Spartinivicinus poritis: one gene and its partner. Each later gene encodes a partner of the first gene's protein in a complex. Links are inferred from orthologs where the notes say so. Each region holds a gene or a part of one and is shown on either strand. Other genes may lie near its edges.

Region 1 (5,552 bases):
AAAAAGCTCTCAATCTATTTAGCTTAAGGAGTGCACACTTACAATCTACACTGACAAGAATCTTTTGGGCTTTACCCGCCAGCTACGAGTTAATTAAATATAACAAGCCAGTTCCTACCAACATACTGACCAAACCAGCTAGTCGTAATTGACGATCATCGAAGGTCGCTAGTTTTGCCACTAAGTCGCGCCACCGGCTGGGGTATAAGAAAGGAATAATCCCTTCAATAACCAACATCAGGCAAAATGCAACTAATAACTCGTGCCAAAAATTCATGCTTTCCCTTAGGCAATAAAAAAACCGGGTGATAACCCGGTTTGGATGATACTAACATGATTTATTAGCAGAATTGAAGCGATTTCAACCAGCTTATTACAAGCAGCTGATCAAATAACCAGCTACTTTGCCAATAGTACTTCCACCATGTTTATTGATTAATTTCTGCACTAGAAGTATTTGTTATTGCATGAGGTGCTTTCAAATATTTAAAGAAATCACTTTCAGGCTTTAATACCATAATATCGCCTTGCTGGTTAAAGGCCTGACGATACGCTTGTAAGCTGCGGTAAAAGTTATAAAACTCTTGGTCACTACCATAAGCCTCTGCATAGACACCAGCTGCCTCCTGATCACCTTCGCCTCGTAACTGCTCAGCAATCTGATAGGCTTGCGCCAACAACTCACGACGCTCACGGTCTGCTTCAGCACGAATTTCTTCTGCTTTTTGCTTACCAAATGAACGAATTTCCTGAGCCTCTTTTTCCCGTTCAGTTATCATCCTTTCATATACTGAATCACTGACCTGCTCTGGCAAATCAATGCGCTTAAAGCGTACATCTACGATTTCAATGCCATATTTTTCTTTAATTTTCACTTGCTCATTCAAGCTTTTTTTAATGCTGAAAATCAGCCTATCACGTAGGTCTGCAGGTTCTTCTTCTGTAGCATTTACGGATTTAGCTGCTTTTTGCTGTGCTTGTGCGGCAGCTTGTGCTACATCAACGCCTGAAGCAAGCTGAACTACACTGTCATCCAGTATTAGCGTTTCCTTGGCACATTTAAAGCGAGAACGCTTCTTAATGTTAGGCTTACCTGAAACAACTTCTTTTAGCTCACACTGAGCAATTAAGTTACGCAAGCCTGACTCAATCAGCTGCGAGAGTAATCGGTTAGCCTGGACAATATTGCCTGATGTTGCAGTATAAAAGCGTTGCACATCAGCAATTCGCCACTTAACAAAAGAGTCTACTACTAGCGCCTTTTTTTCCTGAGTAAAAAAGCGCTCTTGAGCTGCATCTAACGTTAGTAGTCGGCCATCAAAGATTTTCACCTTATCAATAAAGGGCACTTTGAAATGGAGACCGGCAGGTACATCTGGGTTTTTAACTTGACCAAACCGTAACACCACTGCCCGCTCACGCTCGCTGACAATGTAAGCTGACTCCCAGCCAATAATGACAATGACCAAGGCAATAATAATGGTTGCTAAGCTTTTACCTGTCATCTTGCAACCCTCCCACCAGTTCGATTTGAAGAAGTACGCTTACGTAATTGTCCAGCTACTTTATCAGCTATGGCATCCATCTCTTGCTGAGTAAGAACAGGCTGACCCGTTAGGGTGGTAGTTGCCTTTGAGCTAGCTCCCATCAGTTTGTCCAGCGGTAAATACATCAGGTTATTACCACCTTCCACATCAACAATCACTTTATTGGTTTCACCTAGTACATCTTGAATCGTTTCTATATACATCCGACTACGGGTAATTTCTGGTGCTTTTTTATACTCAACTAACACTTGCTTAAAGCGAGCAGTTTCACCATTGGCCTTCGCCGTTATTTCAGCTTTATAGGCTTGAGCCTCTTCTGTTATCCGCTTACTTTTACCCTTTGCCTGAGGAATAATGGCATTGCGATAAGCGATGGCCTTATTTTGTACTCGCTCACGGTCTTCACGCGCACGAATCACATCATCAAAAGCTGCTTGGACTTCTCTTGGAGGCTGAGTGCTTTCTACGTTGATTTTGCTAATGTAAAGCCCAGAATTATAGTCATTCAGGTAAGCTTGCAGTCTTTCTGCTACATCAGCAGCAATAATGCTACGGCCTTCTGTTAATACTGAGTGCATTTTTGAAGTACCGACTACATGACGCAAGGCACTTTGAGTCGCCTGCTCCAATGTACTGATTGGATCAGCAATTTTCAGCACATAATTTTTCAGGTTAGAAATGTTGTATTGAACTGACAAAGAAACCTCGACGATATTTTCGTCTTCAGTCAGCATCTTCTGTCTTACATTGTAAGTCCGCAGCTCAGTTACATTTTCCTGATACTTAGAGTCAATGGGTGGAAAATAAAAGTGCAAGCCAGGCCCCACGGTTTCTTTATATTCACCAAACCGCAAGATAACCACTTGCTCCTTTTCATCCACAGTAAATGCAGCATTCCAAATATATAAGATGGCAAGCAAAACAAAAGCGAGAGGGAAAATACCACCCGCAGCAGAGCCAGATGATCTGCCTCCTTTACCACCGCCTTTACCACCAAACAGACTGCCAATTTTTTCATTTAATTTACGGAAGGCTTCATCCAGATCAGGGGGCCCCTGGTTGTTATTGCCACGATTCCCCCCGCTGCCCCAGGGATCTTTATCATTTCCGTTACCACCCGGTTCGTTCCAGGCCATAAACTTCTCCATTACACCAGTGTTGGATTAGTAAGCTAATAGGCGCACTTCCCAATAACACACTCGTTATATATAGAAGGTGCTCCTGAACAAAGTTGTTGTTATGGCTATGATACTTGTTAATTCGGATAAATCTACGACTGTGCATTGTAAGAGCGACAGTTGCTACCTTCAACCTGTACTCTTGTTAATGAGCTTCTGACAATAAAGCTTCTGGTTTTACCCCAGAACGACCTAACAATCTGTCGTAGTCTTGTTTTGGCATTCTGATTTTTACTAGTGTATTACCAGCTGCATCTATTGATTCAGACTGTACTGCTCCCAACTCATAAAACTGCGCTCTTAACCGGCTTTGCTGAGGGGTTAAAGTAATTGTTTGCTGAATTAATTGATCCCCCATATGCTCAGCAATGGCTTTCGCTAATAACTCAGTACCATTACCTTGTTGAGCAGACAACCAAACCCGGGTGGGCACTCCCTGTTCATTATAATCGACTCGTGGCTGTACATCAGACAATTGGTCTATCTTGTTGTACACCTGAAGACTAGGCAACTCATTTGCACCAATTTCTTTTAGAACAGCTTCCACCTGCTCAATATTGTCTTGATAATTTGGGTCACTAACATCAACTACATGAACCAACAGATCAGCCATTACGGTTTCTTCAAGAGTTGCCCTAAAAGCCTCTACCAACTTATGCGGCAAATGCCGAATAAAGCCCACAGTATCAGCTAAAACAACCGAGCCTAAATCTGGTACTTTTATTCTTCTTAGGGTTGGGTCCAGTGTCGCAAATAATTGGTCAGCAGCATAGACATCAGCTGCTGTTAAATAATTAAATAACGTTGATTTACCAGCGTTGGTATATCCTACAAAGGAGACACTTGGTACTTCTGCCCGTTTGCGAGCTCGACGCCCTTGGTCACGCTGTTTTCGCACTTTTTCCAAACGTTTAGTAATTGACTTAATTCGTGCACGAAGCAAGCGCCGGTCTGTTTCTAACTGAGTTTCACCAGGTCCACGTAAGCCTATCCCACCTTTTTGTCTTTCTAAGTGAGTCCAACCTCTTACCAAGCGTGTACTCATATGTTGAAGCTGAGCCAGCTCGACCTGCAATTTACCTTCATGGGTGCGCGCTCGCTGGGCAAAAATATCCAGAATCAGACCAGTACGGTCTAGCACTCGACACTGTAATTCTTTTTCCAGATTGCGTTCTTGAGAAGGACTTAAAGCGTGATTAAAAATCACCAGCTCTGCTTTATGGGCTTTAACCTGCTGGCGAATTTCTTCGAGCTTACCACTACCCACCAGGTATTTCGGGTTGGGTTGTTGCTTGGAGATGGTTAGAAAGGCTACTGGGTTCGCCCCCGCAGAGCTAACCAGCTCTTTAAACTCACGGGGGTCTTCCCTATCTTGGTCACTGATTAACTCAGGATGTACCAATACCGCTTGTTCGCCACCTTGATGGCGTTCAAAAAACAACGACAAACTCCTTAATTATTACCGGGCTCGCCACTTTGCTCCTGCCCTTGCATTGGCAGTCTGACTGCACGGGTGGGAACCACTGTAGAAATAGCATGTTTATATACCATCTGGCTGACAGTGTTTTTCAGCAAAATAACAAACTGATCAAAAGACTCAATTTGTCCTTGCAGCTTAATACCATTAACCAGGTAAATGGAAACAGGTATACGGTCTTTGCGCAACACGTTCAAGTAAGGGTCTTGTAGAGAATGCCCTTTTGACATTGCTGTACTCCTTTAATTAAATATCAAAAAAAATTAAAAAATGCTTACTAATAAATAAAATAATCCGCTTATAAAACTTCAAACCTAGAAGTTATACCCAACACGTAGTGTAAAATCATTTATGTCGGGTATAGGTCAACTGCTTTAGCAAAGCCAATAGCTCTAGTTAAAGCCTCTATACCTGTTACCATTTCCAGTGTTAGCAGCGATAAGCGCAAACGTTAATAGCCGAGCTAGCTGTATATGATAGCTTAAAATTAAAACTTAAGCTCTATATAAGTGCCTGCTCCACAAATTTCAAGGCCTGAGCTGGTAAATCCTGATCAAGGCTATCAAACCAATGCAGCTCAGGCCAACTGCGCAACCAAGTGAACTGGCGCTTAGCCAGCTGACGCGTAGCAACAATGCCTTTTTCGATCATCTCTTCATAGCTTAGTTCCCCCGCCAGATAATCCCAAGCCTGGCGATAACCCACCGAGCGGATTGATGGCAGGTTACGATTGAGGTCAGAGCGCTGCTTAAGTGCTTTTACTTCTGCCAAAAAACCTTGATCAATCATTTGTAAAAAACGCTTTTCAATACGTTGATGCAAGACTTTGCGCTCTTCAGGCGCAACAGCCAAACTAACGATCCGATAAGGAAAACACTGCTGCTGAAGCTGCTGCTCCTGTCGAAATTGAGTCATGGTTTTTCCAGAACATCTATACACCTCCAGCGCCCGTTGCAACCGTTGCGGGTCATTTGGGTGAATCCGTTGTGCAGACTCTGGATCAACAGCTGCTAATTGAGCATGGATATAGGTCCAACCATGTTCGCTTGCTTCAACAGAAATCTGTTGTCTAATTGCGTCATCAGCCGCAGGCATTTCCGCAAGCCCATCTTTAAGGGCTTTAAAATAAAGCATGGTACCCCCTACCAATAAGGGAGTTTTTTTTCTGGCGATAATGTCTGCTATTAATTGCATTGCATCAATACAAAAATCAGCTGCAGAGTAAGACTCAGCAGGGTCTTTTATATCAATTAAATGATGAGGGAACTCAGCTAATATTTCAGGTGCTGGCTTTGCCGTACCAATATCCATCCCTTTGTATACCAGTGCCGAATCGACACTAATCAACTC
Region 2 (5,790 bases), on another replicon or contig:
TAGCGCTGGGCATTTCACAGGCAGGTTATTTAGGGGCTTTTGCTGCTTGGTTGGGGTTTACCCTACCGTCGGCTTTCATGTTAGTTGGGTTTGCTTTGGGTATTGCACACCATGGCGATATGATGCCGTTGGGTGTATTGCATGGTTTAAAAGTCGTGGCTGTTGCTGTGGTGGCTCAGGCAGTTTGGGGGATGGCTTGTAATCTTTGCCCTGATAGGCAACGAGTGTCTTTAATGGCATGTTCTGCTTGTGGCATGTTGTTTTTTACATCAGTTTGGGCACAGGTGGGGGTTATCATTTGTGCAGGCTTAGTGGGTATGTTAATGGTTAGACCAACGACCTGTGTTGTACATAACCCAATGTCTATCTCAATCAGCCGTCGTACCGGGGGGATTTGGATACTGCTGTTTATAGTGCTATTAGTTGTGCTTCCTACTTTGACCCAGTTATTATCTGAGCAGTGGCTGGCAATGGTTGATTCTTTTTATCGGGCGGGTGCTTTGGTGTTTGGTGGTGGCCATGTCGTATTACCATTATTGCAGGCAGAGGTTGTGCCATCCGGTTGGGTGACAAATGAAGCTTTTTTAGCAGGGTATGGGGCAGCTCAAGCAGTACCTGGGCCTTTATTTACATTTGCTGCTTATTTAGGTGCTTCAATGACTCAATCGCCAACGGGGTGGTTGGGGGGCATCCTCTGTTTGATAGCGATTTTTATCCCTTCATTTTTATTGGTTGCTGGCGCCTTGCCTTTTTGGGAGCAATTACGTGCAAATGCAAAAGTGCAAGCAGCGCTCACTGGTATTAATGCCAGTGTCGTAGGGTTACTACTAGCAGCCTTATATCAGCCAGTGTGGTCAAGTGCCATCCAGCAGCCACAAGATTTTGCTGTAGCACTAGTCGCTTTTATAGCTCTGATGTTTTGGAAATTACCTCCTTGGTTGGTGGTGTTGAGTTGTGGTTTAATTGGTTGGCTGTTAAATATAGCATTATAAAAATAAGTAAAATGAATAATGGTATTTTTTGCTGGGTTATCATCCGGCTCAATTGTTACCTGGGCCGTCATTTACTTTTCTTGCCGCTGTTTTAATAAGGTTGCAATTTCTTGTTGGCCAAATTGATTAGCAAACGTCAGGCTTCGGTTATCCAAATGCTGGTCATCACAATCGATCGTAAATAGTTTACGAGATATACTAAGCTCCCCTGATACTATAGCTGCCATAAGGGCAGTATTACCCCGTTCATCCACTAAACAGGCAGAAGCATCAGCCGCTAAAAGTTGATCGACAATTTCGGGCTGTCCACGAAAAGCGGCTACCATCAAACCGGTATAACCTTGATTGTTTTGGAAGTTTACATTAACACCAGAATCGATAAATAATTTCATTAACTCAGTATCGCCTGTGCGAGCAGCATGAAAGAAAGCCAGCTCGACCTCTTGCGCAGCTGAAAGGGGTTGTCCATTTTCTGGTGTTGTTTCTTGCTTAGCTTGTACAGTCGTATTATTTGGTTGATTTGGGTTAGGTTGCGTACATGAGGCTAATAGGGTAAATAACAATATAAGAAAATATCCAATATATTTTTGCATCTGTAAATTCCTATTGGTTTTTGAATAACAACTATTCACTGACAGGTTGTCTTAAAAGTGCTTGAAGCAGTCTTTGGGAGGGTGTTGCGAAAGCTAGCGGGTATGGAGTGACAGGGTGTTCTGTAGCTAAGGCATGGATGCCTTTTTAGCGCTTGATGGGCCAGGGACGGCACTTCAAGCGCGGCGGATGAATATCCTGTTATTCCATATCGAACACTAAATTTACTTCCTCCTTTTTTTGCGACCCTTTCAAAAGAATAGAGAGTCTAAAGTCTCCTTTCGCAACAGCTGTTAAGTGATTAATTAGGTTATTTATATTGATTAGGCTTTAGGCCTAATTTGTCGCCTAAACGCTGACCATACTCATGATCTGCCTTGTAAAAGTAGCTGACCATCTTGGTTTGAATGCCTTTATCTGTCACTTGGGCAAGGGCGCCAGACAAGTTACTAATCAAGTTAGTTCTTTCCTGAGGGCTAAACTTGCGATAAAGAATGCCTGCTTGGTAAAAGTTTTTGGGCTTGCTGATTTCTTCTCTCACCATATAACCCTGTAATATTGCAGAGTTGTCTTTTTCTGGGGTCACCTGGTCATTGACATGATGACTGGGGTAGTAGTTAACATCCCCTTGTTGATCAGAAAAGTTCATTGCTCCATCAATATTATAATTAGTGACTTTAATCAGTGGGCGGTTTGCCGGTAATAACTGATAGTTGGTGCCTAACCGATAAATTTGTGCGTCAGCATAGGAGAATAACCGACCTTGCAGCATTTTATCCGGCGAAGGTGCAATCCCAGGAATCATCCGAGAAGGGGCGTAAGCAGCCATTTCGGTAAACTGGAAGAAGTTGGGTGGTATTTTATCTAATACCAAGGTGCCGACTTTCACTTCAGGCACATCGAACCACTGCTTAGTATCATCGAAAATATTAAAGTTAAACTTATCCAGGTCTTTTGGATCAATGAGTTTTACCATTAAATCCCATTTTGGATAATTACCTTTTTTAATATTGTCGTAAAGATCACGGGTCATATGACTAAAGTCTTTGCCTTGAATTTTTTCTGCTTCTGCACTGGTTAAGTTTTTAATCCCTTGGTGTGATTTCCAGTGAAATTTAGCCCATTTAATATCACCCTTTTTATTAATCAACTTAAAGGCGTGAACCCCAAAACCATCCATTGTACGGTAAGAAGCGGGTATTCCATGGTCGGAGAATAACCAGGTGAGGGTTTGGGTAGCTTCTGGCGTTTTAGCAAAGAAATCAAAAAAGCGGTTTGGATCTTGTAAATTGGTGACTGGAGAAGGTTTATTGGCATGAGTAAAATCGGGGAATTTAATCGCATCACGAATAAAAAATGTTGGCAGATGATTGCCCACTAAATCCCAGTTGCCGGTTTTAGTATAAAATTTAACCGCAAACCCCCTTGGGTCGCGAGCTGTTTCGGGGGATCCTTTAGAATGAATAACGCTGGAAAAACGAACTAATACAGGCGTTTTTTGGCCTTTTTTAAATAATGAGGCCGTTGTATATTTTGAAAAGTCTTTCGATGCTAGGAAATAACCTTGAGCACCGGTACCGCGAGGATGCATCACGCGTTCAGGTATTCGTTCGCGACTAAAACGTTGGAGTTTTTCAATTAAATGAACATCTTGTAATAGCACAGAACCATTATTACCAACAGTTAATGAGTTTTTAGTATCAGTAATGGGGGCGCCGTTATCATCAGTCAGTACTTGGGCATTGACCATAGAGGCCAATACGACACTGACTGCTGTCGTGATTAATTTGGTTGGAAAATTTTTCATTGAGTAGCTCCTAAGTGACTAATCACACCTTCTGGTCTGAGTTTTTGATCATAAGAGCTGTTATTTAGGGAATAAAATGGAATGAATATATGACAGTTATAGACTATTTCTATTTATCCCCTTCGTGAATGACTTTTATGGCTTTAATTTTAATATTAGCCGACAATTAATTGATGATAAATGACACTATAAATATATAGAAGAGCAGGCTATATGTAAGATGATGGGTCACTATTTTTTATTCTGCTAACTTTGTTTTTCATTCTAGCAAATGAATATATTTTCCACGAATAATGTTATTTGGGTTTGATTTTTTCAAGTTATAAATACCTTCATCCAATTTGTAACTACTCTAACGACATTGATCGGTTAAAAATTAATCTGGAATTGGTCAGACTAAGTTCAAACAAAGATTCATAACGGGCTAGGAAAGCAGTACAACGACCTTTTTAATCAGCTAGCGGTAGATGTTTACCCATAGGCTTATTTAATCAGGTTTAAAACCAGCGTTTAGATAGTGATAAGTAATTCTTTATCACAGTGTTGCATTAATGGCTTTTTTACTCTCAAGCAAACAGCCTTGCTTGGCTGTTGGTGTTTGTGTAGCGAAAACGAGCATGGGTTGAACAGAATAGTAGGTAGTTGCGAGTAAATAGCTCTGTCCCGTTGGGTGTTGGGTTGTTTATTAATTGGAAGATCGAGTAAACTGTCACTAGTGATAGTAGCATGATTGTAAACACGTGAATTATCTGGCCCATTTATACTTATCTCAGCATGACCAAGGGTTGTCCTTATTGGGTAATCTGATGGGGGACTTTTGTAAGGGAGTTGATCTGAACCGATTACCAGAAGCTGTCAAGCTCGGTATTTATAATCATCGTGCTGTAGATCGATTTACTGATAATCATGTTGTTGTACAAGGGCTAAAACCCCTATTTGATCGGCGTTTCCGACGTTTTTCAGGTATTATTACCGATGTTATATTTGACCACTTTTTAATAAAGCACTGGTCAACATTTTCTGACACTCCACTGCACAGATTTATTGAGCACTCCTATAATGCTCTTTGGCTACATCGTCAGTGGATGCCTGCACCAATGACTGATACTGTAGGACGTATTATTGAGCACAATGGGTTAATGGCTTATGGATCGTTGGAAGGGGTGAGAATGACTTTGCTGCGTCTGTCACAGCGAATCCGTTTTGATAATCCGCTGGCTGAATCGCAAACAGAAATTCTGAAAAACTATACGAAACTTGATGACGGCTTTTTGCAATTTTTTCCAGAATTAATAGAGTATATTGATCACCTAGCCATTGAAGTTGAAAATGCCCAGTTGAACTAAAGAGTAGCTCTAGTCATTGTTATTGGCCTCTGTGTAATCGGAAGGGTTCTTCTATCAGATAGCTTGCGAAAGGTAAGTGCAGAGACAGCAAACAATTAGTTGAGAAACCCTAAAGAGTAGATGTAGATAATAATGCTAAAAACACCAAGGATAACCTTCTGTCCCATTACTGCAGCAGACTTTGATTTTTTGTTTGAACACCTTTCTGATGAAGAGCAGACACGTTATTTACCATTAGGTAAGCCTTATCCAAAAAACAAGGTAAAAGCCTACCTGAGTAACCGATTAAGCCATTGGCAACAGCATGGATTTGGTACCTTTGTCTTGAATTCGGCAGCAACAGGCAAGCCAATTGGTTACTGTGGCCTGGAATACGTACTGGAAACTGATTTTATCGATATCCGCTATGGCCTAATTAAACAGGTGTGGGGACAAGGTTTAGCATTTGAAGCGGCATCTGCTTGTGTCGCTTATGGTTTTGAGTTATTGCAACTCGATGAAATTTATGGAGCTGCTGTACCAGAAAATAAAGCCTCCATTGCAGTGTTAACAAAGCTGGGAATGACTCCTGCACCTCATTTTGACGCCTATGGAGGCGTCGTGGATAGCTTTTCAGTGAGTAAAGCGACTTTTCTTGAAATTAGACCATCCTAACATTACAAGTAAAACGATCTGCTAACTTGAATAAGACTTAGCAGATCGTAGTAAAAGCCAATATGGATTCTTGAAAGGGGATAGTGGTTATTCAAAGGGTTGAAACTGGATACTATTTCTGCCTGCATGTTTAGCCGAATAAAGTGCCAAATCTGCTGCTTTGATTAGCTGATCAGCCACCATAAGTTCAGTAGGAGTGGTTGAGGCAATCCCCATACTTACCGTAATCTGATCACTACAGAGAGAATCAGGGTGTTTAATGGCCAGTCGTTTAATGTTTTGGTTAATATGATTGGCAACTGATGTTGCCCCTTTGTCGTTGGTATTTGCCAGTATCACAATAAACTCTTCGCCACCATAGCGAGCGGCAAGATCGCTGGGGCGAGTAACAGACTGTTCT

The links. Proteins that work in one complex are often made in the same cells at the same time.
Region 2: the proteins of hfq (region 1) and ORQ98_RS02695 are in contact, whole or in part, in a crystal structure (PDB 3VU3), measured with the Escherichia coli proteins. The link is inferred for Spartinivicinus poritis from one-to-one orthologs.

The regions. Positions count from the first base shown.
Region 1 is NZ_JAPMOU010000004.1:79,898-85,449, forward strand. Bases 2,806-5,528 are described here. They hold hfq (RNA chaperone Hfq), read right to left. Parts: upstream 4,433-5,528; coding sequence 4,178-4,432; downstream 2,806-4,177. Other genes in these bases: hflX (ribosome rescue GTPase HflX), read right to left, coding at 2,871-4,166; miaA (tRNA (adenosine(37)-N6)-dimethylallyltransferase MiaA), read right to left, coding at 4,704-5,528. In the rest of the region: ORQ98_RS04735 (DUF2065 domain-containing protein), read right to left, coding at 83-277; protease modulator HflC, read right to left, coding at 429-1,505; FtsH protease activity modulator HflK, read right to left, coding at 1,502-2,683; more of miaA, read right to left, coding at 5,529-5,552. UniProt on the Escherichia coli protein: RNA chaperone that binds small regulatory RNA (sRNAs) and mRNAs to facilitate mRNA translational regulation in response to envelope stress, environmental stress and changes in metabolite concentrations.
Region 2 is NZ_JAPMOU010000002.1:271,105-276,894, reverse strand. The notes cover bases 1,143-4,103. They hold ORQ98_RS02695 (catalase), read right to left. Parts: upstream 3,391-4,103; coding sequence 1,894-3,390; downstream 1,143-1,893. Other genes in these bases: ORQ98_RS02700 (ankyrin repeat domain-containing protein), read right to left, coding at 1,143-1,585. In the rest of the region: chrA (chromate efflux transporter), read left to right, coding at 1-992; more of ORQ98_RS02700, read right to left, coding at 1,064-1,142; ORQ98_RS02690 (acyl carrier protein phosphodiesterase), read left to right, coding at 4,131-4,736; ORQ98_RS02685 (GNAT family N-acetyltransferase), read left to right, coding at 4,869-5,390; ORQ98_RS02680 (diguanylate cyclase domain-containing protein), read right to left, coding at 5,478-5,790.